Regions from separate parts of the Staphylococcus lutrae genome, predicted to be linked through region 2. Evidence: riboswitches for the same ligand, from Rfam matches in the RefSeq annotation. Region 2 holds a riboswitch; each other region holds the start of a gene.
The links. Region 2 has a riboswitch for S-adenosylmethionine ahead of metK (methionine adenosyltransferase). Riboswitches for the same ligand answer to the same signal wherever they lie in the genome.
Positions count from the first base shown of each region.

Region 1: it holds a riboswitch for S-adenosylmethionine, as region 2 does, so the genes downstream of both, B5P37_RS02685 (M20 family metallopeptidase) here and metK (methionine adenosyltransferase) in region 2, are expected to answer to the same signal.
Region 3: it holds a riboswitch for S-adenosylmethionine, as region 2 does, so the genes downstream of both, B5P37_RS08490 (methionine ABC transporter ATP-binding protein) here and metK (methionine adenosyltransferase) in region 2, are expected to answer to the same signal.

Region 1 covers NZ_CP020773.1:528,395-538,909, reverse strand. The annotation lists gene B5P37_RS02710 (EVE domain-containing protein) at 1-466, shown strand, start outside; gene B5P37_RS02705 (thiol-disulfide oxidoreductase DCC family protein) at 694-1,074, shown strand; gene deoD (purine-nucleoside phosphorylase) at 1,182-1,895, opposite strand; gene B5P37_RS02695 (pyrimidine-nucleoside phosphorylase) at 2,115-3,416, shown strand; gene B5P37_RS02690 (S-ribosylhomocysteine lyase) at 3,535-4,017, opposite strand; SAM riboswitch class I at 4,303-4,409, shown strand; gene B5P37_RS02685 (M20 family metallopeptidase) at 4,506-5,687, shown strand; partial or broken gene ldmS (L-aspartate--L-methionine ligase LdmS) at 5,691-6,880, shown strand; gene B5P37_RS02675 (DUF2750 domain-containing protein) at 6,999-7,670, shown strand; gene coaW (type II pantothenate kinase) at 7,768-8,568, opposite strand; gene B5P37_RS02665 (BCCT family transporter) at 8,737-10,329, opposite strand; gene B5P37_RS02660 (GNAT family N-acetyltransferase) at 10,504-10,515, shown strand, end outside.
Region 2 covers NZ_CP020773.1:250,200-260,714, reverse strand. The annotation lists gene B5P37_RS01245 (L-ribulose-5-phosphate 3-epimerase) at 1-511, shown strand, start outside; gene araD (L-ribulose-5-phosphate 4-epimerase AraD) at 504-1,199, shown strand; gene B5P37_RS01235 (BglG family transcription antiterminator) at 1,330-2,892, shown strand; gene menE (o-succinylbenzoate--CoA ligase) at 3,214-4,611, shown strand; gene menC (o-succinylbenzoate synthase) at 4,614-5,606, shown strand; gene yidD (membrane protein insertion efficiency factor YidD) at 5,552-5,827, opposite strand; gene ytkD (RNA deprotection pyrophosphohydrolase) at 5,874-6,350, shown strand; gene B5P37_RS01210 (alpha/beta hydrolase family protein) at 6,355-7,104, shown strand; gene pckA (phosphoenolpyruvate carboxykinase (ATP)) at 7,261-8,847, opposite strand; SAM riboswitch class I at 9,099-9,210, shown strand; gene metK (methionine adenosyltransferase) at 9,316-10,515, shown strand.
Region 3 covers NZ_CP020773.1:1,825,479-1,835,993, reverse strand. The annotation lists gene B5P37_RS08525 (cysteine desulfurase) at 1-761, opposite strand, end outside; gene sufD (Fe-S cluster assembly protein SufD) at 790-2,097, opposite strand; gene sufC (Fe-S cluster assembly ATPase SufC) at 2,119-2,889, opposite strand; gene popT (polyprenyl-phosphate transporter PopT) at 3,188-4,060, shown strand; gene B5P37_RS08505 (MetQ/NlpA family ABC transporter substrate-binding protein) at 4,182-5,006, opposite strand; gene B5P37_RS08500 (MetQ/NlpA family ABC transporter substrate-binding protein) at 5,117-5,941, opposite strand; gene B5P37_RS08495 (methionine ABC transporter permease) at 5,962-6,657, opposite strand; gene B5P37_RS08490 (methionine ABC transporter ATP-binding protein) at 6,650-7,678, opposite strand; SAM riboswitch class I at 7,768-7,876, opposite strand; gene B5P37_RS08485 (thioredoxin family protein) at 7,922-8,233, opposite strand; gene B5P37_RS08480 (toprim domain-containing protein) at 8,196-8,591, opposite strand; gene gcvH (glycine cleavage system protein GcvH) at 8,670-9,050, opposite strand; gene B5P37_RS08470 (arsenate reductase family protein) at 9,130-9,486, opposite strand; gene B5P37_RS08465 (thioredoxin family protein) at 9,767-10,087, shown strand; gene B5P37_RS08460 (nitroreductase family protein) at 10,455-10,515, opposite strand, start outside.

The DNA.
Region 1 (10,515 bases), 280 kb from region 2:
GCTCTTAGCAGAGGCGCATGAGAGCGGATTAAATTCGGCACAAGCACTTGTTGAAAAAGCGAACGCAACGCCTGTGATGACTGTGGGTCATCCAGACTTTACAGAAGAGATGCTCTATGGCAGATATTTACCAAATGAAGCCGGTGCATTATATTATAGAGAAGGATTTATTACAGAGTTGATGCCTAAAACAGATCGTCAGTTTTTAGTGATTGATCAGTTTGAGCGTATCGATGTCGCTATTTTCCAAACATTTATTAATGTCTTGGAAGGCTATGAAATGACTTTACCACGCTATCATAAAAATGGGAGTATGGTGAAGTGGAGTAAAGAGAAAGACTCTTTTTACCGTTTTAATCCCAATTGGCATATCGTTGGTGTGACGTATTTGACACCACAAGAAGTGAAAGCGCAATATCCTGCACAATTTCTTAAATATGCCCGTATTGTACAAGTCAAACAATAAAATCAGTTAAACGTTAAAACATCCCATCAATGACTGTGTGACGGGATGTTTTTGCGTTCCTTGTCAAATCAGGTGGTGGGCAAACTAATATTGTTTTGCCGTTTTTGGCATGATTGATGATTGACACCAACGTTTGACTCTAGCGTTTAAATCATTAGATTGCGAAGGTTTCTTTTTAATTTTTTAGCCATTTCCTATAAAATGAAACTATGGAATGGGGTGATTCAATGCCAATCGTTTATTACGACGATCGCTGTGTATATTGTTATAATTATGCCATTTGGTTAATTCGCCATGGTTTATCTAGACGTTATGTATTCGTTCCGTTAAAGAGTGCGGCTGGGGATGCTTTAAGGGCATCACATCCCGAAGTGTTGGCGTATAATAGCGTTGTGTTACAGGAAGGAGATCAACTCACTTTTCAATCAACAGCAATTGTAAAATTGATTTATGCGTTAGATCGTTATAAAGCTTTAGCCGTATTACTGTGGCTTATCCCTCGACCACTTAGAAATTTAGGATATCAACTTTTTGCTAATAATAGGGACAAAATGTGGCAGACGGATTGGGCCCAAGCAACGGATGACGAGCAATCATTTTTTCTATAATTCAAAGACACAAAACAGTTGAAAGCATATTAGAATTAAATATTAAAAAGAAGCGCGACAGCGGATTCATTTAGATGATGAATCTCTGCGCGCTTCTTTAAGTGCGTTTATCCTTCTGCGATTTCTAATGCAATTTCCATCATTTGTGTAAATGAATTTTGACGTTCTTCTGCAGTTGTGGCTTCATCACGAAGTAAATGATCACTAACAGTAAAAAGACCTAAAGCTTTCTTACCGGCTTTTGTTGCATTGAGATAAAGTCCTGCCGATTCCATTTCCACACCTAAGATGCCCATATCAATCCATTTTTGATTGAAATCAGGATTTGCGTTGTAAAAAGTATCAGATGATAAAATATTGCCGACATGTGCACGTGCACCTATTGTATCTGCGGCTTCTTTTGCTTTAACAACGAGATCAAAATCAGCAAGTGGTGCAAAGTGTCCTGGAATTTGGAATTGATCGACGTAATTAGAGTTTGTCGAAGCCCCTTGTCCAATAATGATGTCGTAAAGTTGGATATCCTCTTGCATTGCGCCACAAGAACCGATGCGGATAATCGTATCAACATCAAAGAAGTGATACAGTTCATAAGAGTAAATACCGATGCTTGGAATGCCCATACCGGAACCCATCACTGAAATCGTTTTCCCTTTGTAAGTCCCTGTATAACCGAACATGTTACGCACTTCATTGAATTGTTCTACATTTTCTAAAAAGTTTTCAGCGATAAATTTAGCGCGTAATGGATCTCCAGGCATTAAAACCGTTTTAGCGATTTTTTTACCATTGGGTTGAATATGGGGTGTACCTTGTGTCATATTTAAACATCTCCTTGAATGGTTAGTTATTAATTTAAAGATAACAGATGTATAATCAAATGTCGATGAATGTCTTGAATAAAAAGTGTCATTAAATCGCCGTTATTTAAGGGATGAAAGGAATTATTTTGGTTTAACAAATGATACATGTTCGTTTATAATAAAGATGTATACAAATATTTTACAACTTAAATTTGATAAAGAAATGAGGGAATAGCCATGAGAATGGTGGACATTATTGCGAAAAAGAGGGATGGTCACGCATTAACGAAAGAAGAAATTGAATTTGTAGTGAATGGATATACGAACGATGACATTCCAGACTATCAGATGTCAAGTTTGGCCATGGCAATTTTTTTCCAAGATATGACAGATGAGGAACGTGTACATTTAACGATGGCAATGGTGGAATCTGGTGATCAAATTGATTTATCGAATATTCAAGGCATTAAAGTGGACAAACATTCTACTGGGGGTGTAGGCGATACGACAACGCTTGTGCTTGCGCCGTTAGTCGCTGCATTGGATGTCCCTGTTGCTAAGATGAGTGGCCGTGGATTAGGGCATACTGGTGGGACAATTGATAAATTAGAATCAGTGGCGGGTTTTCATGTTGAAATTTCAGAGGAAGAATTTGTCAAGCTCGTTAACGAAGACCGTGTCGCTGTGATTGGACAAACCGGAAATCTTACGCCTGCGGACAAAAAAATCTACGCTTTACGTGATGTAACAGGAACAATTAACTCTATTCCATTGATTGCTTCTTCAATTATGAGTAAAAAAATTGCGGCGGGTGCAGATGCGATTGTATTAGATGTAAAAACGGGTAACGGTGCATTTATGAAGACGATAGAAGATGCCGAAGCGTTAGCACATGCGATGGTTAAAATCGGTAATCAGGTGGGGCGTCAAACGATGGCGATTCTTTCTGATATGAGCCAACCACTCGGTCGTGCAATAGGGAATGCGTTGGAGCTTAAAGAAGCGATTGATACTTTGAAAGGGGAAGGGCCGGAAGATTTAACAGAACTTGTACTGACATTAGGTTCACAAATGGTCGTATTGGCTCAAAAGGCAACGGATTTAGACGAAGCGCGCACAATGTTACAAGAAGTGATTGATAATGGTCAAGCGCTTGAGAAATTCAAAACATTTTTAAGTAATCAAGGTGGCGATGCGTCAGTGGTCGATGATCCTTCAAAATTACCGACAGCACAATATCAATTTGAATTACCTGCCAAACAAAGTGGGGTTGTTTCAGAAATGATTGCAAATGAAATTGGTATCGCCTCAATGATGTTAGGTGCGGGTCGTCAAACGAAAGAAGATGAGATTGATTTAGCGGTTGGATTGGTTTTAAACAAAAAAATTGGCGACAAAGTAGAAGCTGGAGAATCGCTACTTACGATTTATGCAAATAGTGAAGATGTAGAACAAGTGAAACAAAAATTGTACGATAATATTATGATTTCAGATCATGCAGAAACACCGCAGCTGATTCATAAGGTGATTACAGAATAAATCTGGAAAATCATAACAATAAAATCTTAATTCATTTGAGATGAATGAACAAAGCGTGAAAGGAGCAACTCTAGGTGAGTTTCACTTTTCACGCTTGATTATTGCTTAAATGTAACTTTTAAGAAGTGGCCGTGTTTCCTGTTCCAAAAACATCGTGCCATTGATCGCGTTGTTCTAAAAAGGATTGTGCAATGGCTTGAGCGCCTTCTAACGAGTGAGAAGCGGCCCAACCACATTGGACTTCGTTGCATGCAGGGACTTCTTTAGCTGAAATCACGTCGTTGAGCGTTTTTTCAATAATATTGAGTACGTCATCATAATCTGTGTGATTAATAAACGAGACATAGAAACCAGTCTGACACCCCATTGGACTTAAATCAACGACTTTATCTGTATGATTGCGAATGTTTTCTGCCATTAAATGTTCCAAAGAATGGAGACTGGGCATTTCCATATGCGCTTTGTTCGGTTGTTTAAACCGTATATCATATTTATAAATATCATCTCCATTGAGCCCTTTCATTGTGCCAGCAAGCCGAATAAATGGTGCAACGACTTTAGTGTGATCGAGATTAAAACTTTCTACATTCATTTTTGGCATGGTGATCCCTCCTTCATCATTACCTTCATTTTAACATATTCAATTGCAGAAAAAAGAATTTTGAGATGTGTTGACGTCTTGAGTGATAAGGAAAAAAGGCTTCAAACCGAGTTATACGAGTGGTTTTATAAGTTTTAAAAACTTCAAATACAAGTATACAAATAAGAAGGATACAATTGAAAGTGAAGCAGTATAAAAACAATAATTGTTAGAAGATTTGGAACAGTGTTGAAATAACATGACAAAACACGCAAAATTAGTTAAAATGGTTACACAATTGAATCAAATTTATCGAGAGTGGTGGAGGGAATTGGCCCAACGAAACCCAGCAACCTCATCGGATTGACGATAAAGGTGCGAATTCCAACAGTTTGACGACTGAAAGATAAATGAAAACAGAGGCGTTATCACATACGTTCATCAGTCATACGGTACTTGTTGGTGAGAGAACGATGCGATAACTTTTTTATTTTAAGGAGGAGGATTTGATGCAGGAGAGAGCGCAGCGGATTTTAGATTATATTGACCAACATAGATTGACCTATATCGATATCAGTCATCAAATACATGATCGGCCAGAGATCGGAAATGAAGAAATTTTCGCTTCGAGATTATTAATCGAACATTTAAAGGCACAACAATTTCAAATAGAGAGAGACATTGCTGGGCATTCAACTGGATTTATTGCGACATACGACTCAGGCGCACCGGGTCCTAAAATCAGTTATCTTGCCGAATATGATGCATTACCAGGGCTCGGTCATGCATGTGGACATAATATTATCGGAACAGCGAGTGTGTTAGCGGCCATTGCGTTAAAACAAGTTATTGATGAGATTGGGGGACAGGTCATTGTGTTTGGTTGTCCCGCTGAAGAAGGTGGGGAGAACGGAAGTGCAAAAGCATCATATGTTCGTGAAGGTTTATTTGATCAGATTGATGTTGCACTGATGGTACATCCAGGTAATGAAACATATCGTACAGTTCCGACACTTGCCGTCGATGTTCTGGATATTAAATTTTATGGGAAGAGTGCACATGCTTCGGAAAACGCAGAAGAAGCCCGTAACGCTTTGGATGCGATGTTAAGCTATTTCAATGGCGTGGCACAGCTCCGTCAACATATTAAAAAAACGGAACGCGTCCATGGCGTCATTTTAGAAGGTGGACAAGCGGCGAATATTATACCAGATTTTACGCACGCACGATTTTATACACGTGCAACGACGCGCAAAGATTTAGATGTATTGACGGCAAGAGTACATGATATTGCAAAGGGCGCTGCCATACAAACGGGTTGTGAATTTGAATTTGGGCCAATTCAAAATGGCGTTAATGAATTTATTCAATCTGATGCGTTAGATGACTTATTTGAGCAATATGCGACTTTACTTGGGGAGGAAGTGAGTCATGATGATTTCGGTTACGGTTCAACGGACACAGGCAATGTGAGTCATGTTGTCCCAACGATTCATCCGCATATTAAAATAGGACCTAAAAGCTTAGTGGGTCATACACATCGTTTTCGTGAAGCAGCAGTAAGTCCGATGGGGGATCAAGCATTGATTATAGGCGCAAAAACGATTGCACTGATGGGAGCGAGATTGATACAAGATGATGCGTTGTTACAAACGATTCAACGGCAACATCAAAATAAAAGGGAGTCATAAACGATGAAAAATTATGAAAAAGATTTACAGCATATTACAATGGGGGAGATTTATGATACCAATGTCGTATATTCATCAAGACCTTCTTACGTGTCGAATCCATGGTTAGCCCCTGATGAACACCAATCTAACTTTTTAACAGGTAGGGAATTATTAATTGCGAATTTACCAGTAATAGTCCATGAAGCGAGTTTTACAGATAAACTTGTACAACTCTTTCAATTGATTGGTAAAACATTGCCAGAACAAATCATTCCATTTCGTGATCAAGAGACGTATGAAGCACAGTTAAAAACATTGACTGAAAATCAAAACCGCGTGATTTATTTTCAATATGTACATGATGATACGGTAGTGGATCCGTCTCATTATGCGATGAATCAACAACTATTTAAAGATTTAAACAATAAATCATTGATTCCCCAATGGACATCTGGCAAATATTTGCCGAAAAGAGAAGTGGTTACATTCGATGATTTTAAAGCGGCACTCAAACATTGGAGCTGTCCTTTAGTGATTAAACCCGGAGATGATTTACCGACTGCGGGGGTTATGGGGTAATGATTTGTTATAACAATGAAGATTTAGCAAAAGCTGTAAGGCGTATAGAGCAGGCTGAAGCTGAGACAAAAACATTGATCATCGAACAATGCATTGAAGCAGTGGAAAATTATTGTGTTCAATATGCCTTGCACCCTGAAGCGGGCATTGTATATTTAGGTGCAGCCAAACAACTGACGGATGAATATGGGTTTTACAATGGTAATATCAATGCGACGCATGTCCCTGAAAGTGTCATACAAGCAGGATATGAAATTATGGAAAAAGCAGTGCAACAAGGCTTTTTTGGAATTGCTGGTTTTGACTTACTCGTTGATGCGCAAGGTGATATTTTTGCGATTGATTTAAACTTCAGACAGAATGGTTCGACAAGTATGTTGTTGTTACGCAATGAATTAGTCAGTCAGCATCATAAGTTTTATAGCTACTTTGCCAATGGGGATAATGCACGTTTTTTTGATACTATTTGTGAGTTTGTCACACGGGGTGTTTTGTATCCATTATCTTATTATGATGGGGATTGGTATACAGACAAAGCTGTAAATTCGAGATTTGGTTGTATTTGGCATGCCGAAAGTTTAGCTGAGATCGAGGCTTATGAGCAAGAATTTATAGAAAAAGCGGGGCTTTAACGTAAAGATGTTTACTGATATAGTAGAGTTAAAAGAGAATGAGACGGACGAAATTTGACGAATAGAGCGATTTTGTTTATATTTGTCATTGGATTTTGATCTGTAAAGGAGCGGAGTCATGTCATATAAGAATGAACGTTTTTATAAAGATATATTAATAAACGAACAATTTTTTATTGCTGTGAAAGATAAAAAGATGATTAAGCATCAACACAATGGCAAATTGTTATTCTGTTTTTGGACACGTGAATCATTAGCAAAAGCATACCTAGAAAATCTAAACATCGCTTACGATAAAATTAAAGAGATGGATATCGACCGCTTCGCTACTTATGAATTAGATGAAATGTTTGACGAAGAGGATGAAGCACTCGTGAACGTGACGGATCATGTGGAAGGGCACGAAATTAAAATCGTTGAGGCCATTAATGACTTAATGACGGATTTGGATAATATTCGTATTCGTGAATTCGTACAAGATGTTGCCAAAACAGATATGGTGTACGGTTTAAGTCAAAAAGGTGAAAAGCAGTTTATGCTTGTTTATGACGAGAATGACCATTTTGATCAATCGTATTTCATGCCAGTGTGGAGCTTGAGTCAACGTGCGAAAAAAGTAGCTGAAGCAGATTTTGAAAGTTTTGAGTTGATTGATGTGGAAGGTGAAGTATTCTCGGAATGGTTAGATGAATTGCGAGATGACAATCGTTATGTTGCGATTGATATTAAGCCAGGTGTAGTCGGCACAATCGTGTCAGCTCAAAAGTTGGCAAACGAACTTACATTTTAAAATGAAAAAGATGAATGTTATCGAGCGTACTCGACGGACATTCATCTTTTTAGATTGTGCTGCTGATGACATGTTCTATTGACACACATTGGAGATATTATGATAAATATAATGTACCTAAAGCGCCTGAAAATGCACCATTATGCAAATAATGTGGTTTGAATCCTCTCAAAACAGTATAATCCGTAACCACTTTTTGCAACAACGGATTTTCATGGAAAGAAGAGCCGATATAAACAACATCTTCCACTTGATGCTCTCTGGCAACATGAATTGCTACCGTTGTCACACTTTCACCCACAACGCCAATTACTGAAGCAATTTTATCCGCATCAGTAAATGTCTGATCCATATTGAGTAAGACATGTCCAAAATTCGCAGCCGTTAATTCGCCTGAAATAGGGGGCGTATCATTTTTATAAATATGTTTAACTTTTAAGTCAATGATATCACGGTTGCCTTCTAATGCGAGTTTTGTTAAGGTCGCATAATGGGATATTCCAGTCAGTAAATAACCTAGCCCTTGAATCATCCCGCCACCCGTTCCAATTCCGCCGACCCGTTTTTGACCGGACGAATCAGATAAATGAAGTGACGTTCCTGTCCCGACATTTGTGAAAATATAACGTTGAATTTGTATGTTTTGCTCTTTTAATAAAATTTGAACCCCTTTTGCCGCTGCATCAAATTCAATGTAATTTTTAGGTGTGCACTGGAGTAACGCACTTAACACTTTTGCATTGCCACCTGTGACATGAATCGCTTTACATGGAAGCTGATTAAGCCAATCCGCAACAATTTGTATCTCTGTCGTTGGATATGTTTTAAATGTTCGTTTGCCGTTGCCCTCAATAACGATTTTAATTAACGTTCCACCAGCATCTATACCTATACGCATATACGTCACCTCAAAAAATGTTTATCACCCATATATACTATAGGATAATGACAAAATTACAAGACTAAATTTTAAGTGAACATCAAATTGTGTTGTACGATATTTTTGAAAGTGAACATCGTCAAAATGAGGCATGTATCTAGGGCCCCATTTTGACGTGATTAAATGTTACATCTCATTATCTCTTTCCCGTTCTTCTATCGTTCTTGAAAAGTCCTTCTCATCCTCTATATGTGTCATTTTAAAATGTTTCGTCGGTTCACGTCTCAATGCATTCATCAATGAGAAAATCATCAACAATAAAATAATGGAGAAGGGGAGTCCTGTCACAACTGAAGCAGTTTGTAAACTCGTGAGACCACCAGCAACAGTGAGTGAAACGGAAATAGCCCCAATCAGAATGCCCCATACCATTTTGTGTTTACGCTTAGGATTTTGGACGCCCCCGGTCGCCATTCCTGATACAATATGCGTCGTGGAATCTGCACTCGTGACAATAAATGTAAAAATCAAAATAATCGCCAACGCACTGGTCAATTCATTGAGCGGAAACTTACTTAACAACTCAAAAAGTGCAACGGTATAGTCTTGGTCGACGATTTTTTCAATGCCATCGTTATGGTGCAATGCCCAATTGATGGCTGTCCCACCGAACCCAGAAATCCAGAGAAAGGAAATAAACGGTGGAATAATAAGCACACCAACAATAAACTCACGTATTGTTCGTCCGCGTGAAACACGTGCGACAAAACCACCAATGAAAGGAGACCAAGAAATGACCCAAGCCCAATAAAACACAGTCCATTGCTGAATCCAAGAATTATCCCCTGTATACGGATCCATACGCAAACTATATTGAACAAAATGCGTCAGGTAATCGCCGATGGATACTGTAAACGTTTCGACAATAAAACGCAAGTCACCAAAAATGTATATAAAGATCAATAGTAATGCGCCGATAATAATGTTTAATTGACTTAACCATTTAACGCCTCGATTGATACCCGTTAATGCTGAACCAAGGAAAATCGTTGTCATCAGTAGTGTGATGACGATTAGCGTTATGGATGTATTAGGCACATGAAAGACGTGATTAAGGCCACCAGCGATTTGCAAAATGCCTAAGCCAATAGAAGTGGCAATTCCCATCACTGTTGCGATAATCGCTAAAATATCAATAATGTTACGAAATGGTCGTCGATACGTTTCACCAAATACAGGCTCCATCGCTGTTGAAATCAGGCCATCCCGTTCCTTACGAAATTGGAAATATGCAACGATTAATCCACTCATTGCAAAAATAGACCATTGCGAAATCCCCCAATGAAAGAATGTGTAGCCCATTGCTAACCTTGCAGATTCGACAGTTTGACCGTTAATCTGCTTAGGAAAAGGAGAATGTAAATAATGTGTCAGCGGTTCAGCGACACCCCAAAATACGATGCCGACACCTAAACCTGCAGAAAATAACATCCCGATCCAAGATATAAATGAAAATTCAGGTGCTTCATCATCACCGCCTAATTTAAAACGGCCATATCTTGAGATGGCTAAGAAAATCAAGAAAATGTCTAAAACGAAGACAATGATTAAAAAGAGCCAACCGAAATTGAGGGCTAAAGCATCATATGTATTTTGTGCATAAGTCCCGAACGTTTTAGGGAAAATAGCAGCGAGTAAAGTGAGAACTAAAATAATACTAAATGACACGAGATAAACGATCATGCTATGCTTCTTCTTTGATTGATTGTGGTTCTTCATAAATACCCCTTTCTTGGTACAGTGAATGGAATGCTTTTCAAAGATGATGCTCTGATGTTGATTCGTGATGTGGCTTTAACAAGTTGAATCCAACCTGTTAAAAGAATGTTTAAACCCCATTATTTTTGTCAACATTATACTTAGGAATGAAAAGTAAAAGGGATGGGGAAAACAATGACTAAAAAA
Region 2 (10,515 bases):
TTATGAGGATAAAACAGAAGATTCTAGGAGACGTTTTATTGAAGGGTTGAGTGAAGCTTTAAAGTTGGCCGCATCAAAGCAAATCATATTGGCTATAGAAATCATGGACGATCCATTTATGTCAAGTTTGACAAAATATAATGTGATAAAAGATGAACTTCGACACCCGCTGCTTAAAGTTTACCCAGATATAGGCAATTTATCGGCTTGGCCAGAAAACAATGTTGAAGATGAATTGAAATGTGGGGCGCACGATATCGTTGCTGTTCATTTAAAGGATACATTGGCTGTGACTGAAACGTTTAAGGGTCAGTTTAAGAATGTGCCTTTTGGTAAGGGGTGTGTTGATTTTATTCATGCATTTCGATGTTTAGAGGCGCTTCAATATCATGGGCCATTTTTAATTGAAATGTGGAGTGAACATGCTGAATCGCCAATAAAAGAAATTAAAGCAGCAAAAAAATTTATTATGGAACAATTGGAAAAGAGTGGTGCTTATCAACATGAATGAAGTGATTTTAAAGCAACATGTTTATGAAGCGAATATGCAATTACCTAAAAATAATTTGGTAAAATTAACCTGGGGCAACGTCAGTGTCATTGATCGTGAGAAAGGTATCATTTGTATAAAACCAAGCGGTGTCCCTTATAAGAAATTAAAGCCAGAAGATATGGTATTAACAGATTTAAATGGCGTTCCTTTTGAAAATCAGTTAAAACCATCTTCAGACCTAGCGACACATGTTTATTTGTATCAGCAATTAGATGAAATTCAAAGTATTGTGCATACGCACTCATTACACGCAGTCGCCTTTGCACAAGCCGGACGTGAAATACCCGCTTATGGTACAACACATGCAGATACATTTTTTGGTGCAATTCCTTGTACACGCGCATTAACAGAAGAAGAAATTAAAACCAATTATGAACTCAATACGGGGAAAGTGATTGTAGAAACGTTAAAAAAGCATCAAATCAATCCACTTGCAATACCCGCAATAAATGTAAAACAGCATGGGCCATTTATTTTTGGACAATCACTAAAACAAGCTGTTGAAAATACAATTATATTAGAAGAAGTGGCTGAAATGGCGATGAAATCAGAATCGTTAAATCGTGATATCTTTGAAATAGATACATTTTTGCTAGAGAAACATTATTATAGAAAACATGGCGCTCATGCTTACTATGGTCAATGAAATTAAAAAGTCTATTCCTTTCCAAAACTAAAGAGTGAATTTAAAGGAAGTGTCATTTCTAATGGTTGATTTCGATAAAAAATTGTTATGTTTTTTGGATTATTTTAAGAAGCGTCAGAAGTTTAAAAGCGTGAGTCAGACTGCAAAGGCGCTAGGGATTTCAAGACGCATGATTTATTATTACATTAATAAATTAAACGATATATTGAAATTATTAGAGATGCCTTCGATTACAAAGGATGAGCAAGGATATTTTGTGATAGCACCGACACAATGTATCGCCATTGAAGCATATTTTCAGGAAAAAAAGAATCAAAGCAACTATATTTTCAAAAAGGAAGAACGGGTTATTTTGATAGCGTCGGCCATACTTTTTCACACAAAAATATTACGAGTCAAAACGTTTGAATTGTATTTTGGTGTGAGTAAAAATACGATCATTAGTGACTTAAATGCAGTGAAGAAATGGTTCGAACGCTATCATATCGTTCTGTTAAATGATAAAAAACAAGGGTACTACGTTGATTCAGCTGTAAAACATCAACGTAACCTTATTTTTGAGATGGTGAAAACGATTGAGGTTGAGGATTATCACGAGTTGTTTGAGAATATTCTTACTTTCAACCAAGATGTGCAGCGTGTGCAGCAATATCAATCATTCGAATTTGAATTTTACCGTGTGTTAGACCAGTATGAATATATTTTACACAAAAAAGTATCACTAGCGAATAAACGCATTCTTTGTCGTTGTTTATTTTTATCATTAATTTTTCATAGTACGCAGCCGATGTTGTTACAAACGATTCAGAGAAAAATGATAGAAGAACGACTCGAATTTTATATTAGTCAGCAATTGGTAAAACAGCTTGTAGATACGGTGCCAGAAATCGTGAATGAGGTTTATTTTATGGCCATCCAACTTTTGTGTATTAGTAAAGATTATGACTTTTATTACGATAGTGACAGTTTTAAAGATTTAATGTGTATTAGTGAAATGTTTATTGAGGAGTTCGAAAGTGCGACAAGTTTGCATTTTAAAAATAAAGCGATGTTTCTTGAATTGATACAGACATTAATGAAAGTGGTCTATTACCGACAATTTTTTGCCTATGCCGACCGATGCCAATTGACGGTGTCGTTGGATCAGGATATGATGGGATGGTTAGATTTGACGCAACACATCATGGAGAATTTATCAAAAACATCACAATTTCAGCAAAAGTTTAACAGAATGTTTAGTCCTTCCGACTTAGTTGAATTTGTATGTGCGATTCAGGCGTTGTATGTCGAACATCAAACGACACCACATCACCTAGATATCGTTATTGTAACGAATATTTCAAAAGTCGAACAGACGATTTTATATACGAAACTTAAAGATTTATTGGCTATTGGACATTTTCATGGTCCTTATTCAGAACGTGAAGCCACGACATTACATCAACAATTCGATTTGTGTATTACGACATCACCCTACTACAACCATCCGCATTGTCAAACGATTCATATACATAAATATTTAACTTTAAAAGATTATGAAAGGTTGTATCAACTTAAGCAATATCGACTGTCATTACATCAACGTAAAGCAGAAATTTTTCAAATTATTGATAATGAACAATTATCAAATGAAGAAAAGTTTAAATTTATTGAAGAACTTTATGGTCCAAAAATGAAGTCACGAAAAAGCTAGGTCATGTCTCGTGTGATACAAAAATATTTTGTGTCATATCATCCCTTTCAATGTAGACATTACGAATGTCTCTTTGAAGGGGATTTCGTATGTCTCCTTGATTTGTGATGGATTCAATTAAAACATCGATGCATCAGGATGGTCATTGTGAGTGGTACGTGGTGAACGTCCTTTGCGATTGGAGTCACATATGATAATCGATTGTTGACAGGTTTTGGAAGAGGGTTGCGTCACATTATTTTGTCTTAAAATCATGCAAGAACGATCGATTCAGTCTATAATAAGTCATAATGAAACTTTGTTATTTCTGGGGGGACAATTATGGAACATTGGCTCATTCAACAAGCCAACCAACATCCAACAAAGATTGCAATACAGACATGTGATGAAAAAGTCACCTTTGAAGACTTGCTACGGCGCGCGCTGGAGATAGGGGCAGCCTTAAAGCAATTGCAACGTTCTCGCATTGGACTCTATGTTAACAATTCTATTGAAGCGGTCGTTCTCATTCATGGGGCCTGGTTATATGGTATTGAAATTGCATTAATTAACAATCGACTTACAGCTTATGAAATAGACGGTCAAATGGCATCCATAGACGTTGATTTAATCATCAGTACGCAACCGCACATAACACTTCAAACTTCGGTACAAGTCATTCAATCAATGGATTTGAAAGTTGCAATTGATGCAGAGTTACCTCAACATACGGGACTAAATGAACAGCATATCGCATCCATTATGTTTACTTCTGGTACGACAGGGCCTCAAAAAGCAGTGCCACAAACTTTTGAAAATCATCGAATGAGTGCGCAGGCTTGTTTGCAAACGCTTGGTTTTTCAACAGAATCGAAATGGTTGACCGTGTTACCTATTTATCATATTTCTGGTTTAAGCATTTTATTAAGAAGTGTGCAGTACGGATTTACTGTATTTTTGCTTGAAAAATTCAATACTTCTAAAGTTGTCGCTTTACTACAAAAAGAAAAGATTACGCATGTTTCTTTAGTGCCGGTGACTTTAATGCGCTTAATGGAACAAGGTTTGGATCAACCGTATCACTTGAAAAGCATATTACTCGGAGGCGCTAAATTGGACGGGCAATTTATCCGTCAAGCGTTAGATCGACAACTTCCTATATACAACTCGTTCGGTATGACTGAGACGTGTTCTCAATTTTTAACGGCAAATCCGAAAATGTTATCTGAAAGTCCGAACACAGTAGGATGTCCAAGCAGAGACATTTCTCTTAAAATTGTAGATGCAGATGAGAATGGCCACGGTGAGCTCTGCATTAAAGGAGGCAATGTCATGCAAGGCTATTTGTATCCACAACAGATGGCAAATACTTTTGATCATGAAGGTTATTTTAAAACTGGGGATATTGCGAGTATTGATGACAAGGGGCGTGTGTATATTCACGATCGACGAAAAGACTTGATTATTAGTGGAGGAGAGAATATTTATCCATATGAGATTGAAACTGTGGCTAAGTCACACCCCAATATCATTGACGCAATGTGTACCGCGGTTAAAGATGTGCAATGGGGACAACGCCCTATTTTATATCTTGTTGCACAACAATGGGTGAATGATATGGAAGCATTTCTTGAAGCACGTTTAGCGAAGTATAAGTTACCGGTACATATTTATTTTGTTGATGCATTACCGTATACAAGTACTGGCAAACTGCAAAGACGACTTTTAAATGAGGGATAAAAATGAGATTAACTGAAATGCATTTTCACATATATCAGCCTTCTTTTGTTCATGCTGTGCACACCCCTTTAGTGCATATGACACATCGACCTACACTTTTTGTTGAGTGGATAGATGACAAAGGCCATTCGTGGTTTGGAGAATGTAATGCTTTCGATTCGCCTTGGTATCATCAAGAAACGATTAAAACCGTTCAATTCGCGTTGATTTCTTGGTTTGATACAGTACGTCATCAATCGATTGAATCATTTGAAGCAGCGCAACACTTTTTAACGTCGCTTGATGAAACGCCGGCTGCACGAGCAACCGCTGTTATGGCTTTTTATCAAATGTTTTTTCAGCTTGAATCCTTTCAAGTGCCAATGACATTAACAATCAATGGTGATTTCTCACAACGTATGATGCGTTTTGATCATGCGGGTCGAATTAAAATGAAATGGTCAGATCGAATCGTCGAACAAGTTAAGCTGATTGCAACGATGTATCCAGACATTCCGATTTCTATCGATGCGAATCAATCGTTGACGGCAGCACATATGCATGATTTAAAGGCTTTGAAATCATATCTTGCATATATAGAGGAACCATTTGAGGTGTTAGATGCCACGTTGCCTTTTGATGAACTCCCAATGATTGCGATTGATGAACATGCGACGTGTATCGAGCGAATTTTATATGATATAGAACATCAACATGTACAAGTCGTTGTTTTAAAACCTTTTCGTCTCGGAGGGATTGATCGTACGCTAGAGATAATGCAGCGATTGCAAAAAGAGCATGTAAAAATTGTTATCGGTGGTATGTATGAATGTGGATTAAGTCGTTATTTTACAGCATGGTTGAGTCAATGGGGAGATTATGCCGGCGATGTATCGCCGGAAGGTTATTATTTTGACCGAGATATATGTGAAAACTCTGGGCGTTTAAAGCACGGACAGCTCTATTTTGAGCCGCCCGTTGTACATCGGTCGTTGTTGCATGAAGAATCAGAATGAGATGATTTTTTTAAGGGAACAGGGTCAAATCCGCCTTTATGGAAGGGGTGACACTTTAAAATGCGTTTCAGCCCCAACCAGCTTCCTTTTATCGCACCGTGAACTTGGATTGCTTCTAATGTATAATTAGAACATGTTGGATAAAAACGACATGAGGGCGGCGTTAAAGGTGAGATACAACGCTGATAAAAACGAACGAGGTATATTAAAATGATTTTCATTATGAATCCTCCTTTAATAAATCATATTGTAACACAGAAAGGGCGTATGGGTGTGAGGTATACGGATGATAATCAGCAACTCGTGACATTAGCTTTTAAAAATGATGCTGATATAAAAGATGGAGGACATGTTCTCGCATTGCCTATTTTCCAACAGCAATGGGTACTTACGTTTCATCAAGAGCGGGGAATAGAATTTCCAGGTGGTAAGCGTGAACAAGGGGAGACAAGTCAAGCGGCAGTAAAGAGGGAACTTTATGAAGAAACCGGCGCAATTGCTGAACATATATATTATATTGCGCAATATGAAGTTCAGAGCGATCAAAAGCATTTTAAAAAAGATGTCTATGCCGTGATGGTCAAAGATATAGAAACACATGCGCATTATTTTGAGACTGCGGGTCCGGTGTTAACCGATTCTTTAAAATCAGTGAGGGAAGAAGATAAGAGCTTCTTGTTAAAAGATCCAGCCATTTTACGGTGTGTAGAAAGGGTGAAGGAACTTGGCTTTTATCAAGAGTAAAAGAATGCCAGCTTTTTTGAAGGGATTTCGTGTTGAAGAATGGACTTATCAAGTGCATGCGCTACATGTCAAAGGCCTGTGTATTCTCCCTGAAGCACCAGTGAAACGAGTGATTATGTATTTACGGGGTGGAAAGGGACAGGTGGGTCGCGTTCGATTTGCACGACTACTCCAATTTATATCACCGCATACTCTTGTATTTGCACCGTATTATCGTGGGAATAATGGGAGTGACGGTCATGATGCATTTGCAGGTGATGATCTTGAGGATGTGATTGTTGCTGCGGAAATGTTGAAAGCACAGTATGCGCATATTCCATTACATTTGATCGGATTTTCACGCGGAGGCATTCAAGGATTGTTGACTTTTCAAACGGTTATGGCGGACAGCTATATCATTTGGGGTGGTGTGTCAGATATACATTTGATGTATGAAGAACGCGTGGATTTACGTGGAATGTTACGTCGAATGATCGGCCACCCCAAAAAAGAAGTTGAAGCTTATGAATCCAGAAATGCGTTAAAAACGATTCACTCTGATGCGCCTCCAATTTTGATTATTCATGGTGGAAAGGATCGACAGGTGGGCATTCATCAAGCTTATTACTTGGAGGAGCACCTGCAACGTGTTGGTGCACGTTACGATACATTTTATCAAATGGATGAAGGACACGTCCCGCGTCCAGATGCATTACGACAAGTATTGGATTATATCCAACACTGGATAGCGCAAGTTGAAGCAAATAAAGGATGATTGAGCAAATCAAATGCATTCAGACTGAGATGTTTTTAATTTGCTAAAGGCGCAATAGCGAGTCGAATGAAAGCTAATTAATCAGTGATATATAGAAGAGAACGGGGTGAAAATCTAAATTAAAATAGATTTTCATCCCGTTCATTTGATTGTCGTCTAATTTTGACTTTTGAAGCCACCAGTGGATTCAAGGTGCTGTGCTTCTGTGCCAAATTTTTTGAAGTTTTCTTTAAAGCGATCGACTAAACTTTGTGCTTGTTGATCATAGGCTGTTTTATCAGACCATGCATTTTTAGGTTGTAAAATGGTTGTCGGTACGCCTTCAATTTCTGTAGGTATCGATAGACCAAAGATGTGATCTTTTTCGAAAGTTACTGATTTTAATGTGCCGTTTATAGCGGCGTTAACCATTTTACGAGTATATTTTAACTTTATACGGTTACCGGTTCCATATTGACCGCCAGTCCAGCCGGTATTTACAAGATAGACATCTACTTCATGTTCATCGATTAAATGGCCTAATAATTTGGCATACACTTCAGCTCTTAATGGGAGAAACGGCGCGCCGAAACAAGTCGAAAATGAAGGCTGAGGTTCTGTTACGCCACGTTCCGTCCCTGCTAATTTAGAGGTGAAGCCACTTAAGAAGTGATACATTGCTTGGTCTTTATTTAATTTAGCAATTGGAGGTAGGACACCAAAAGCATCTGCTGTAAGAAAAATAATCGTATTCGGATGTGATGCTTTGGAAGGCAATACGATATTATCAATATGATCGATAGGGTAGGCCGCACGTGTGTTTTCAGTATAACGATTGTCGTCAAAATCGATATCGCCCTGTGGATTAACAACGACATTTTCTAATACTGTTCCATATCGAATGGCTTTGTAAATCTGAGGTTCCTTATCAGCAGATAGGTGAATGGCCTTTGCGTAACAACCGCCTTCAATGTTAAAGACACCGTTGTCATTCCAACCATGTTCATCATCACCAATCAGTTTGCGATCCGGATCAGCAGAAAGTGTTGTTTTACCTGTTCCTGATAAACCGAAGAAGAGTGCAACATCCCCCTTATCACCAACGTTAGCAGAGCAGTGCATACTTAAAATGTTTCTTTGTGGTAGTAAGTAGTTCATCACAGAGAAAATGGACTTTTTCATTTCTCCAGCATATTCTGTGCCTCCGATAAGGACAACTTTGTGTTTGAATGAAATAATAACAAATGTTTCCGAACGTGTCCCATCGATTTCAGGATCTGCTTTAAAGCGCGGTGCAGAGATGAGGGTGAAATCTGCTTTAATTTTAGACGCTTCTTCCTTTGAACTGGGTTTGATAAATAAATTTTGAACAAATAAATTATGCCATGCATATTCATTGATGACGGATAGTTTAAGTTGTGATTGTTTGTCACTTCCTGCATAGCCGCTAAAGACAAATAATTCATCTTTTTGATTTAAATAATCCATGACTTTATCATACAGCTTTAAAAATTTTTCTTCTGAGATAGGTTGATTAACGCTCCCCCAATCAATATCATCTTTAACTTGTGGATTATCAACAATAAATTTATCTTTAGGGGAGCGTCCCGTATATTCTCCTGTGTTGGCATTGATTGCACCTGACTCTGTTAACACAGCTTCGTTTCTTTTCAGAATTTTATTGTAGAGCTCTGTCGTAGTCAGTTGAAAATGTGAACTCGGTTTATCAATTAATGTGCCAATTGCTTCTTTGTCGAATGACATGGTATCATCCCTCCAAATTAATATTGAAAATGTAAGCCTTTACATTTAAAAAGTATAACATATTCGCTAAATAATCCATACCGAATTTAGAAAAAATAAAGATAAAATAAAGAAAGTAAAGTAATTTTTCACTATAGTAGTGGGCACTTCCAACTGAAACATTTCGTACAGCAAGGAACGCAATGAATTCTAGGATGCATTGATGAAATTGACATCGTAATCAAATTTATGTAATATGAAAACAACGGATTCTCTTATCCTGAGTGGTGGAGGGACATGGACCCAATGAAACCCAGCAACCTCTTTTAACGAAGAAAGGTGCCAAACCGTTTGCAGACATTTCTATGGTCTGAACGATAAGAGCGAATGGACGTTAGAGCCTTCACTCTATTTAATAGTGTCGAAAGGCTCTTTTTTATTGAGCTCAGAGAGAGAATGTTCGTAATATTTGATAAAAAGGAGTATATGATGACTTATAACAGACGTTTATTCACTTCAGAATCAGTTACTGAGGGTCACCCAGACAAAATTGCTGACCAAATTTCTGATGCAATTTTAGATGAAATCTTAAAAGGAGACCCAGATGCACGTGTCGCTTGTGAAACAACAGTGACGACTGGAATGGCATTAATTGCAGGTGAGATTTCAACTTCTACATATGTTGATATCCCGAAAGTCGTAAGAGAAACAGTCAAAGAAATTGGTTACACACGAGCGAAGTATGGTTACGATTATAAGACGATGTCAGTATTAACTGCTATTGATGAACAATCACCAGATATCGCACAAGGGGTAGATCGTGCGCTAGAATACCGCGATGATTCAAATGAAGAGGTACTCAACACAGGTGCAGGCGATCAAGGATTAATGTTTGGATTTGCGACAAATGAAACAGAGGCACTCATGCCATTACCAATTGATTTATCACATAAATTATCTAAACGTTTATCTGAAGTGCGTAAAAATGGCACTTTAGATTATTTAAGACCGGATGGGAAAGTACAAGTAACTGTGGAATATGATGAAAACGATCAACCTAAGCGAATCGATACGATTGTTATTTCTTCTCAACATCATGAAGAAGTTGAACTTGAGAAAATTCAAAATGATATTAAAGCCCATGTTATTTACCCAACGGTTGATGAAAAGCTTTTAGATGAAGATACAAAATTTTTCATTAATCCAACAGGACGTTTCGTAATTGGTGGACCACAAGGAGATGCCGGCTTAACAGGCCGTAAAATCATTGTTGATACGTACGGGGGATATGCACGTCATGGTGGCGGTGCATTTTCTGGTAAAGATCCTACAAAAGTTGACCGTTCGGCTGCATATGCGGCGCGTTATGTTGCCAAAAATATTGTTGCTGCAGATCTTGCTGACAAGTGTGAAGTGCAACTGGCCTATGCAATTGGGGTAGCGCAACCGGTATCGATTGCCATTGATACTTTTGGCACTGGGAAGGTCAAAGAGGAACTTTTGATTGAAGCCGTGAGTAAAAACTTTGATTTACGTCCAGCTGGCATTATTCAAATGTTAGATTTACAAAAACCAATCTATAAACAAACCGCTGCTTACGGTCATTTTGGTCGTACAGACGTGCAGCTCCCTTGGGAACGTGTGGATAAAGTTCAATTATTAAAAGATGCTGTAAATGCTCTGAAATAA
Region 3 (10,515 bases), 960 kb from region 2:
AACTCAGTAGGCTCCATTTGATTCAAGTGTTCTCGTTTTCCATAAAGGACACCAATTCCTGTTGGTCCAAGCATTTTATGGCCACTAAAACTATAAAAATCAACATTCAAATCTTGAACATCTACTTTCATATGTGGAACAGACTGTGCACCATCAACTGAAATAATCGCACCATGTTCATGCGCAATTTCTGCAATCGCTTTAATATCATTAATTGTTCCTAATACGTTAGAAACATGCGCAATTGCTACAATTTTCGTACGTTCTGAAACTGTCTCACGCACAGCTTCTAATGTAATCGTACCATCTTCTGCCATCGGGATAAATTTTAATGTCGCACCTTGACGTTTCGCGAGTTGTTGCCAAGGGACAAGATTCGCATGGTGCTCCATTTGTGTGACAACAATTTCGTCACCTTCACCGACATTGGCATCTCCATAGCTATGCGCAATCATATTAATCGCTGCCGTTGTACCACGAGTAAAAATAATTTCTTCAAAATATTTCGCATGGATAAAACGACGGACTGTTTCACGTGCCCCTTCGTAACCATCTGTCGCAAGTGAACCGAGTGTATGCACCCCACGATGCACGTTCGAATTGTAACGCTCATAGTAATCTGACAAAGCGTCAATCACTTGCTTCGGTTTTTGACTTGTTGCTGTTGAATCCAAATATGCAAGACGTTTCCCATTGACTTGTTGTTCTAAAATGGGAAAGTCTTTGATAATTGCTTCTACATTTAGTTTTGTATCGGCCACTACAATCACAGACCTTTCTTGAATTGTATTATTTGCCTACTTTCAGCTCAATCACTTCACGTAATTGACGTTGAACATCTTCAATTGGTAATTCACGTACAACTGGATCTAAGAAACCGTGAATAACAAGACGTTCTGCTTCTGATTGCGAAATACCACGACTCATAAGGTAGTAAAGTTGTTCTGGATCTACACGACCTACTGATGCTGCGTGTCCTGCTTCTACATCGTCTTCATCGATTAATAGAATTGGGTTCGCATCACCACGTGCATTTTCAGAAAGCATGAGCACACGTGATTCTTGGTTAGCTGATGAACCTGAACCGCCATGTTTAATATGACCAATACCATTAAAGATAGAAGAAGCATTTTCTTTCATCACACCATGCTTCAAGATATAGCCATCTGTTTCTTTACCGTATTGCACAATACGAGATGTTAAGTTAATTGTTTGTGTACCACGTCCAACCACAACTGATTTAAGCTCAGAAGATGAACGGTCACCAATTAAGTTTGTTGTATTATCAATAATTTGGTCGCCTTCATTCATTAAACCTAATGACCAACGAATAGAGGCATCTGCTGCAGTCACACCACGACGAATGATATGACCTGTAAAACCTTGGTCTAAAAAGTCAACAGAACCATATGAAATGTTAGAGTTCGCGCCAGCAACCACTTCTGAAATAATATTCAATTGGTTTCCTTCGCCACTCGCTGTTGATAAATAGTTTTCTACGTACGTCACTTCAGCACTTTCTTCAGTCACTAATAAAACATGATTGAAGAAACTTGCATTGTCATCGTCATGAAGTACAACATATTGAATTGGATGTTCGACAACAACATTTTTCGGTACATAGACGAAAATACCACCGTTCATTAATGCCGTGTGTAAAGCCGTAAGACGATGTTCGTCCACAGATACAGCATCTTTCATAAAGTATTTTTCGACCAAGTCACTATGATTCACAAGCGCTTCTTGAATATGCTCAATGATTACGCCATCTTTTTTAGCTTGATCATTCACTTTCGTATAAGCAAGGGTATTGTTATGTTGAATCACTAAGTTTTCAGTGTTTTCGACGTTAATAATACGATCGATTTCTTTCGGTAATTCTTTTAAATCGTTGTATACAGCACCTTCTGTTTCATGCTGATTAAATGAGTCAAAATCCCATTTCGTTAATTTTGTTTTATCTGGTTTAGGCATTTCTAAAGATTCGACTTGTTTAAGTGCTTTTTTTCTTAATTCAGTCATCCACGAAGGTTCGTTATGGGCTTGTGAATAATCAACAAGTTGATCTTCAGAAATATTTAATGTTTCAGTCGTCATAATTATTTCCTCCTGTGATGATTATTGGTTTGCCGTTACTGATTCGTATTCTTCTTTAACCCATTCATAACCTTCTGCTTCAAGGCGTTTCGCTAACTCAGCACCACCTGATTTAACAACGATACCGTTATACATCACATGGACATAATCCGGCGTGATATAGTTTAAGAGACGTTGGTAATGCGTAATGATAAGTGAGCCAAAGTTGTCGCCACGCATTTCATTGATTCCTTTTGAAACCACTTTTAAAGCATCGATATCGAGACCAGAGTCAATTTCATCTAAAATTGCAAATTTAGGTTGTAACATCATTAACTGCAAAATTTCGTTACGTTTTTTCTCACCACCGGAGAATCCTTCGTTCAAGTAACGTTGCGCCATATCTTTATCCATATCTAAGAAGTCCATTTTTTGATCGAGTTGTTTGATAAATTGCATTAAGTTAATTTCGTTACCCTCTTCACGTTGTGCATTAATTGCTGAACGCATAAAATCTGCATTCGTCACACCGGTAATTTCTGATGGGTATTGCATAGCTAAAAAAAGACCCGCTTTGGCACGTTCATCAACTTCTAATTCTAAAACATTTACTCCATCTAATAACACTTCACCTTGTGTCACTTCATATGATGGGTGGCCCATAATTGCTGAAGATAGTGTTGATTTCCCTGTACCGTTTGGCCCCATGATGGCATGAATTTCCCCTGTGTTGATTGTCAAGTTAACACCTTTTAAGATCTCTTTATCGTCAATAGACACATGTAAGTCCTTAATTTCTAATGTTGATGGCATGATATATTCCCTCCAAAATAATGTTAGATTCCATAGATTAGTTTATAATAATTTTAAAGTAACGTCAAAAGGTTTTCTCCATTTGTCCGTAGCTTATTATATCGAAAACAGGGCGAATTACAAACCATTTCAAGTTATAAAGTTCGATAGCAAGTCAAACTTGATTCCATTATTTTAATAAAACAATAATGATAATCAACAGCCCTCTGTTCTCATTCAAATCAATATAAGATAATGATACATCGCTCTACGAAATAATATGTTATGATGTATGGATAAAAAAGAAAGGATTACAATTATGTCGAAATTTAAACTTTCTAATATTCCTCGTGGTTTCGCAATGGGGGTCAGTGATTTAATCCCAGGCGTAAGTGGCGGTACAATTGCGTTATTACTCGGAATATATGATGATTTTATTCAATCTGTAAGTGGTGTTTTCTCAAAGAATTTTAAAAAGAGTATTTTATTTTTATTACCGATCGTGATAGGTATGGGCTTAGCTATCGGCATTTTAAGTAGTGTCATTAATTATTTATTAGCGGAACATCCCGTCCCGACTATGTTCTTTTTCTTTGGACTGATATTAGGGATTATTCCATTTTTATTACGCATCTCAAGATATAGACAGACTTATCACATTCAGCATTGGCTCGTTATGCTTGTCTGCGTCATTATTTTAGCATCAATGGCGTTTTTCAAAGGCGATAGTAGTCATGCTGTACCTTCACACATCGATGTATCAGGACCGATGTTAATAAAATACTTAATAGCAGGGATTTGTGCATCAAGTGCGATGCTATTACCCGGTATTTCAGGTTCGTTCGTGTTATTATTATTCGGCGTTTACAGTACAGTGACGTTTTCTATTTCAGAAGCTGTTCGTTTTAACTTTGAAGGACTTCCTGTCATATTACTCGTCGGTGTCGGTGTCGTCATCGGTTTTGTTATTGCAAGTAAGATCATCACATTTTTACTCGAACATTATACCTATTTAACATATGCTGCGATATTAGGCCTTGTCATCGGCTCACTTTTTTCAGTATTCCCTGGCCTGCCAACGACTGGGCTGAGCTGGATGATCTCGATTGTGACACTGCTCGTAGGCTTCGCAATTAGCCATATTTTAGGTCGATTCACCGATGATACAGTCACACACACAACAAATGAATAAAGTTAAAAACCATGTACCCTCACCATTGCCATGTCACACTTTATAAAAATAAAAACAGCTGTCATTGGAATCCCGTTTCCAAGTTGACAGCTGCTTTTGTATTCACGTTGATCGACTGATACTATTTGGCTGGAATTACTGCGCCGCCAAATTCTTTTTTAATGTAGTCACGCACTTCATCAGATTGTAATGCTTTCAAATATTCTTGAAACTTTTTATCGTTTTTGTGTCCTTTTTGAACAGCTAAAATATTCGCAAATGGTGTCGATTCATCTTCAACAGCAATAGAATCTTCCAACGGCTTCAAACCATTGTCAATGGCATAGTTAGAATTCATAATTACCGCGTCACCTTCATTGTTGTTGTACGTTTTCGGTAAAAATTCTGCACCTTGTTGATTATCAAATTTTAAATGCTTTTTATTTTCTGTAATGTCATCTAACTTCGCATCTTCAATTTTAATACCGTCTTTTATTTTGATTAATCCTGCTTTTACAAAAAATGATAAGAAGCGCCCTTCTTCTGCGGGGTTGTTAGAAATATAGATTTTAGCGCCATCTGGCAAATCTTTTAAGCTTTTATGTTTTTTACTATACACAGCCATAGGTGTTGTCAATACTTTACCTACTTCTTCTATCTTATAGCCGTGCGACTTTTTCTCAGCTTCTAAATATGGAACGTGTTGGAATAAGTTGGCATCCACATCCCCTTTATCCAACAATTTATTTGGAATTTTGTAATCGTTGACTTCCCGAATCTCAACTTCATACCCTTTTTTCTTCAAAATCTCTCCAGCTTTTTTTGCTACCTGACCATGTGGTGTCGGTGTAGCCGCTACAACGATTTTTTTATCGTCACTCTTACTACTATTTTCGCTCTTCCCACATGCTGTTAAAACAAGTGCTAAAACAAGTAATCCTGTCACCAAAAATGATAATTTTCTCATATGACGTTTTCTCCCCTTTTATTTCATATTTATAGACGATTTAGGGTGTGGTCTCCTTTTCAAGGGCGCTATCACACCCGCTTTTTTGTCAAATTGACATACCATGCGGCTTATTCAGCCGGAATTACAGCACCATCATATTTTTTATTGATGAAATCTTTAATTTCTTTAGAATGTAAAACTTCCATTAATGCTTTGATTTTTTCATCATTTTTATGTCCATCTTTCACTGCGATTAAGTTTGCATAAGGGTTGTCTTCTGCTTTTTCAACTGCAATGGAATCTTTTTGTGGATTCAATTTTTGTTCAATTGCAAAGTTAGAATTAATGATGACTGCATCGCCTTCATTGTTTTGATATGTTTTTGGTAAAAATTCTGCTGATTGTTTGCTATTGAATTTGATGTTTTTGCTGTTTTCTACAATGTCATCAAATGTCGCATTTTGAATTTTTACACCATCTTTAATTTTGATTAAACCTGCATCAACGAAGAATTTCAAGAAACGACCTTGTTCTGCTGGATTGTTTGATACAAATATTTCTGCACCATTTGGTAAATCTTTTAAACTTTTATATTTGTTTGAATAGACTGCCATAGGTTCGATATGCACATCACCTGCTGATTCGATCTTATAGCCTTTCTCTTTTTTCTCTGTGTCTAAGTACGGTGTATGTTGGAAATAGTTTGCATCCAACTCTCCTGCATCAAGCAATTTATTCGGCGTTGTGTAATCGTTAATCGTTTTAATCTCTAAATCATAACCTTTTTCTTTCAATAACGGTTTTGCTTCTTCTAAAATTTCTGCGTGAGGCGCTGGAGATGCACCGACAACAATTTTCTTGTCGTTTCCTTTGCTTGTATCTGCTTTATTTCCACATGCTGCAAGTCCTACTGCCAATGCTAAAATAACAATAATCGATAAAATCCTCTTCATTCTACATTTCTCCCTTTTTATTAACGTTTATCTATTTTATTCGTCATCCAATCTCCTAGAAATTGAATTAAAAATACTAACACTAAAATAAAAATCGTTGAGACTAAGATGACATCATTTTGGTTCCGAGTAAAACCAGTTAAGTAAGCAAGGTTACCTAATCCACCGGCACCAATAACACCTGCCACCGCTGTCGAACCAACCAATGCAATTGCCGTCACTGTAATCCCTGAGATAAGTGCGGGTAATGATTCAGGAATTAACACCTTAAGCACAATGTTCCATGTTGTTGCCCCCATTGAACGTGCGGCTTCAATCACACCTTTATCAATTTCTTTTAAAGCAATTTCTACTAAGCGGCCATAAAACGGTGATGCGCCAATAATCAATGCAGGTAAAGCCCCTGTAGGTCCACTAATCGTACCGAGCAGTAAGCTGGTAAACGGAATTAAGAGTAAAATCAAAATAATGAACGGAATTGCTCTGAATAAGTTGACAACAAATGAGACAATGCTATAAAAAATACGTCCCGTTTTCGCTTCACTTTTTGAAGTCAGAAAAAGTATAACGCCTAGAATCAAGCCGAGTACAAATGAAAACGCCGTCGAAATGATCGTCATATACAATGTTTCGTATGTCGCTTCCCATACGGCAGGCCATTTTACATTCGGCATGGTTATCATTTCGTGTAAAATATCGCTCATACTCTTACCCATGTTTGATCACCTCAATGTCTACATTTTGTGCATCTAACGCTGCTTTAATTTCTTCAAAGTGTATCTTTGAAAAATCTTTAATATGCACGAGCAAATAACCGATAGCCCCCGTTTTAGAATGTTTAATGTTTCCTTCTAAAATATTCAATTGAAGGTGATGCGTTTCTGTCAAATATGACACGACCGGCTGTGTTGTATTTTCACCCGAAAAAGTCAGTCGCGCCAACACTTCATCAGCTTTTAAATCAAAGGTGTGCGTTAAATCTTCGCCTTGATCACTCGGTTTCAAGTCTTCTCGAACAAATCGACGTGTCACCTCATGCTGTGGATTCTCAAAAATGTCTGACACTTTTCCTTCCTCAATGACTTTACCGTTTTCCATCACAGCAACATCGTCACAAATGCGTCGAATGACATGCATTTCATGTGTGATCATAATAATCGTTAAATTATTCTCTTTTTTCAATTGAAGTAATAAGTCTAGTATTTCATCTGTTGTTTGTGGATCTAGCGCACTTGTCGCTTCGTCACACAACAATACTTCTGGATTGTTTGCTAAAGCACGCGCAATACCGACACGCTGCTTTTGTCCGCCTGATAACTCTGATGGATATGCGTGCTCACGCCCCTGTAACCCTACACGAGAGACGAGTTCCATCGCATGTTCTTTCGCTTCACCTTTAGGAACACCCGCAATTTCGAGTGGAAAAATGATATTATCCAACACCGTTCTAGACCACAATAAGTTAAAATGTTGGAAAATCATACTCACTTTTTGACGCTTTCGTCGTAACTCAGATGGACTTAATTGCCCGATATGATCGCCGCCGATGATGACTTCACCTGACGTGGGTTTCTCTAAATAATTAAATAATCGAATCAAAGTACTTTTACCTGCTCCTGAAAATCCGATAATCCCATAAATTTTACCTCTATCGATTTCGAGATTTACATTATTTACAGCAGTTACAGATTTTGATTTACTCTCGTACTTCTTCACTATATTTTTAAGTGTAATCATTCTACGCCTCCTCAGTCTTTCCTTTATAAATTAAAAAAATGCTTTCTCTTTTAAAGAAAAAAGAGAAAGCAATAACACGAGTCGCTTTTCTCTCATCTTCAAAAGTCGTCAATACTTTTTGTGAATTGGCACCATTTCTATAATATAGACGGTTGCCGGGCTTCGTAGGGCACATCCCTCCACCACTCTGGATAAGAGTTTTCTGATTATTTAATTGTTTACTATAATATCATTGTCCGCAACTTACGTCAATGGTTTTTTTATTTTTTCTAATAAATCAGTAACAGAATGAAACGCATAAATCCGTTCAACTTCTTGATCATATCGCATGATGAGTAGTACAGGAACGGATTGGATTTCATGTGTTTGACTCCACTCCGGGTAATAATTCAAATCCACTTTCACCAGAGGCCATGACACCATTTCATTCACAATATCTAACATTCGTTCCGCCACCTTACATGTCCCACACATCGGCGTATATCCAAAAATAAGATGGGCACTTTTATCGAAATGTTCAGATATATTGTTTGATTGTTTTGAAACATTCGGCATAAGAATACTTCCCTTTAACAAAAAAGTCTTGCTTTACTTTAAAACCAAAATTTTGTAAACGTTTAGCGAGATAATCACGTGGACAGCGTGCGACTTCACTATAAGTCGTGTCGATAACGATATCTATCCGCTCACTCAAATACGTGGAAAACCACTTGCGAATCCGTCTACCTTCTGCGTCTGCATCAACTAATATATAGACTTGTTTATCATACAAATATTCAATCATATTGTCTAGCTTTTCGATTCCCATTGTTCCATGTGTACAAATGATTTCTACAGGTTCTAGCAACACTTCTTGAAGACGTTTTTTATCAGATTTCCCTTCAACCACTATCACCTTATGGATCATCGTCATGTGCTTCACCTTCTAAAAAATATTTGTATATAAAAAACTCCTAGATAATGACATTACCGAGGAGTTCTCATGATGCGATTATTCACCAATCATTTTTTCATAGCTTGCTGCATCCATTAATGCATCTAGCTCGCTTGAATCATTCAATTCAACTTTAATCATCCATGCATTTTCATAGGGTGATTCGTTGACTGCTTCAGGTGTATCTTCTAAATCTTCGTTCACTTCAACGACTTGACCTGAAACTGGAGAATACAATTCAGAAACGGTTTTAACAGATTCTACACTACCAAAAGTTTCCCCTTCAGATACGTTGTCATTCACTTCCGGAAGTTCAACGAAAACGATATCCCCTAACTCACTTTGTGCAAAATCAGTGATACCAATAATCGCAGTATTTCCTTCAACTTTTACCCATTCATGTTCTTTGGAATATTTTAATTCACTTGGCACTGCCACTTGAATCCCCTCCTATTTTGTATGTACGTGTACGTTTACATTTCAATCATGACACATTGCGCTTATTCTATCAACTATTTTATGATAACCAAGTCTCACGATAAACGTCTTCTTTAAATCCTAATGTCACGACATCACCAGATATCGCAAGGGGTCTTTTCACCAACATACCATCAGAAGCAAGCAATTCTAATTTTTCTTCATCTGGCATCGTGTCCAATTGCGTTTTCAGATTCAGTTCTCTATACTTTGCGCCGTGTGTATTAAAAAATTTCTTAATATCGACACCTGATTTTTCAATAATCTCGCGGAATTCTTCTTTCGTTGGTGTATGTTGTGTAATGTCTATAGGTTCGTAACTCACACCATGCTCCGACAAAAACTTTGCCGCTTTTTTACATGTTGTACAGTTAGGATATTGATAAAATTTAATCATTCATAAACCTCCTCGTTAAAATACATTTTAAATATCTTGAATTATGATTGTTTATATCTACTTGTTAGAAAATCAAATTATGAGATATATAATTATTAACACTGCACTATTTATATAATGCAAAGATATATTCACAATGTAATAGTAACGCTTTAAGAAAAAGAAAACAATCTATTTCACCTTTCATTTGCACAGCATTTGAAAATCAATGTAAAGTGACTTCTTAGCCAAAATCCGATATAATATCGTTACTTAATTGATTTATAAGGAGAGGTCTAACATGCAAAGTATTACTGAAATGGAGACATTCAATCAAGTCATTCAAAGCAACGAACCCGTTATCATTAAATTTGAAGCGGGTTGGTGTCCAGATTGTAGAGCAATGGATATGTGGATTGACCCCATTATTGAAAAATATAACCAATATACATGGTATTCAGTGAATCGTGATGAATTGGAAGAAGCGGCTGTACAATATGAAGTGATGGGTATTCCAAGCCTTTTAATTTTCCAAAATGGTGAAAAACGTCATCATCTTCACTCTGCAAATGCAAAATCACCTGAACAAGTGGAACAGTACCTCGCTGAAAGTTTAGGCTAACTTTTAACACCCTACAATTAGCGAACAGGATAGCACTTCATGCCTGGTGCGTTAAAGTCTTATTGCTGATGACATTAAATCGCACTACATTGTCCTTCCTGTTTCTATAAAAAAGAACCGAGAGATTCTCTCGGTTCTTTTTTATAGATGTAACTTTATGTTAGCACAGAGTCTCATCGCTTCTGCCAAAATTTTGTTTTTCGTGCGTCTACGAAGTATCTTATGTTTAAAGCGTATTCATGTATACGCGACTTCCCTCAGCATCATCTCAACGCGCTCTAAGACACCGCTCTCGGAAAAATCCCTCGCAAATTCGTGGAGACACGCTCCCTCATGTTATTCACCTCTTAGATCTGCGTCGTTTACTTTAAAACTCTGAAATTAAACCTCTATTTTTACGTGGAACTTTCTTGTAGTTTTCCTCATCT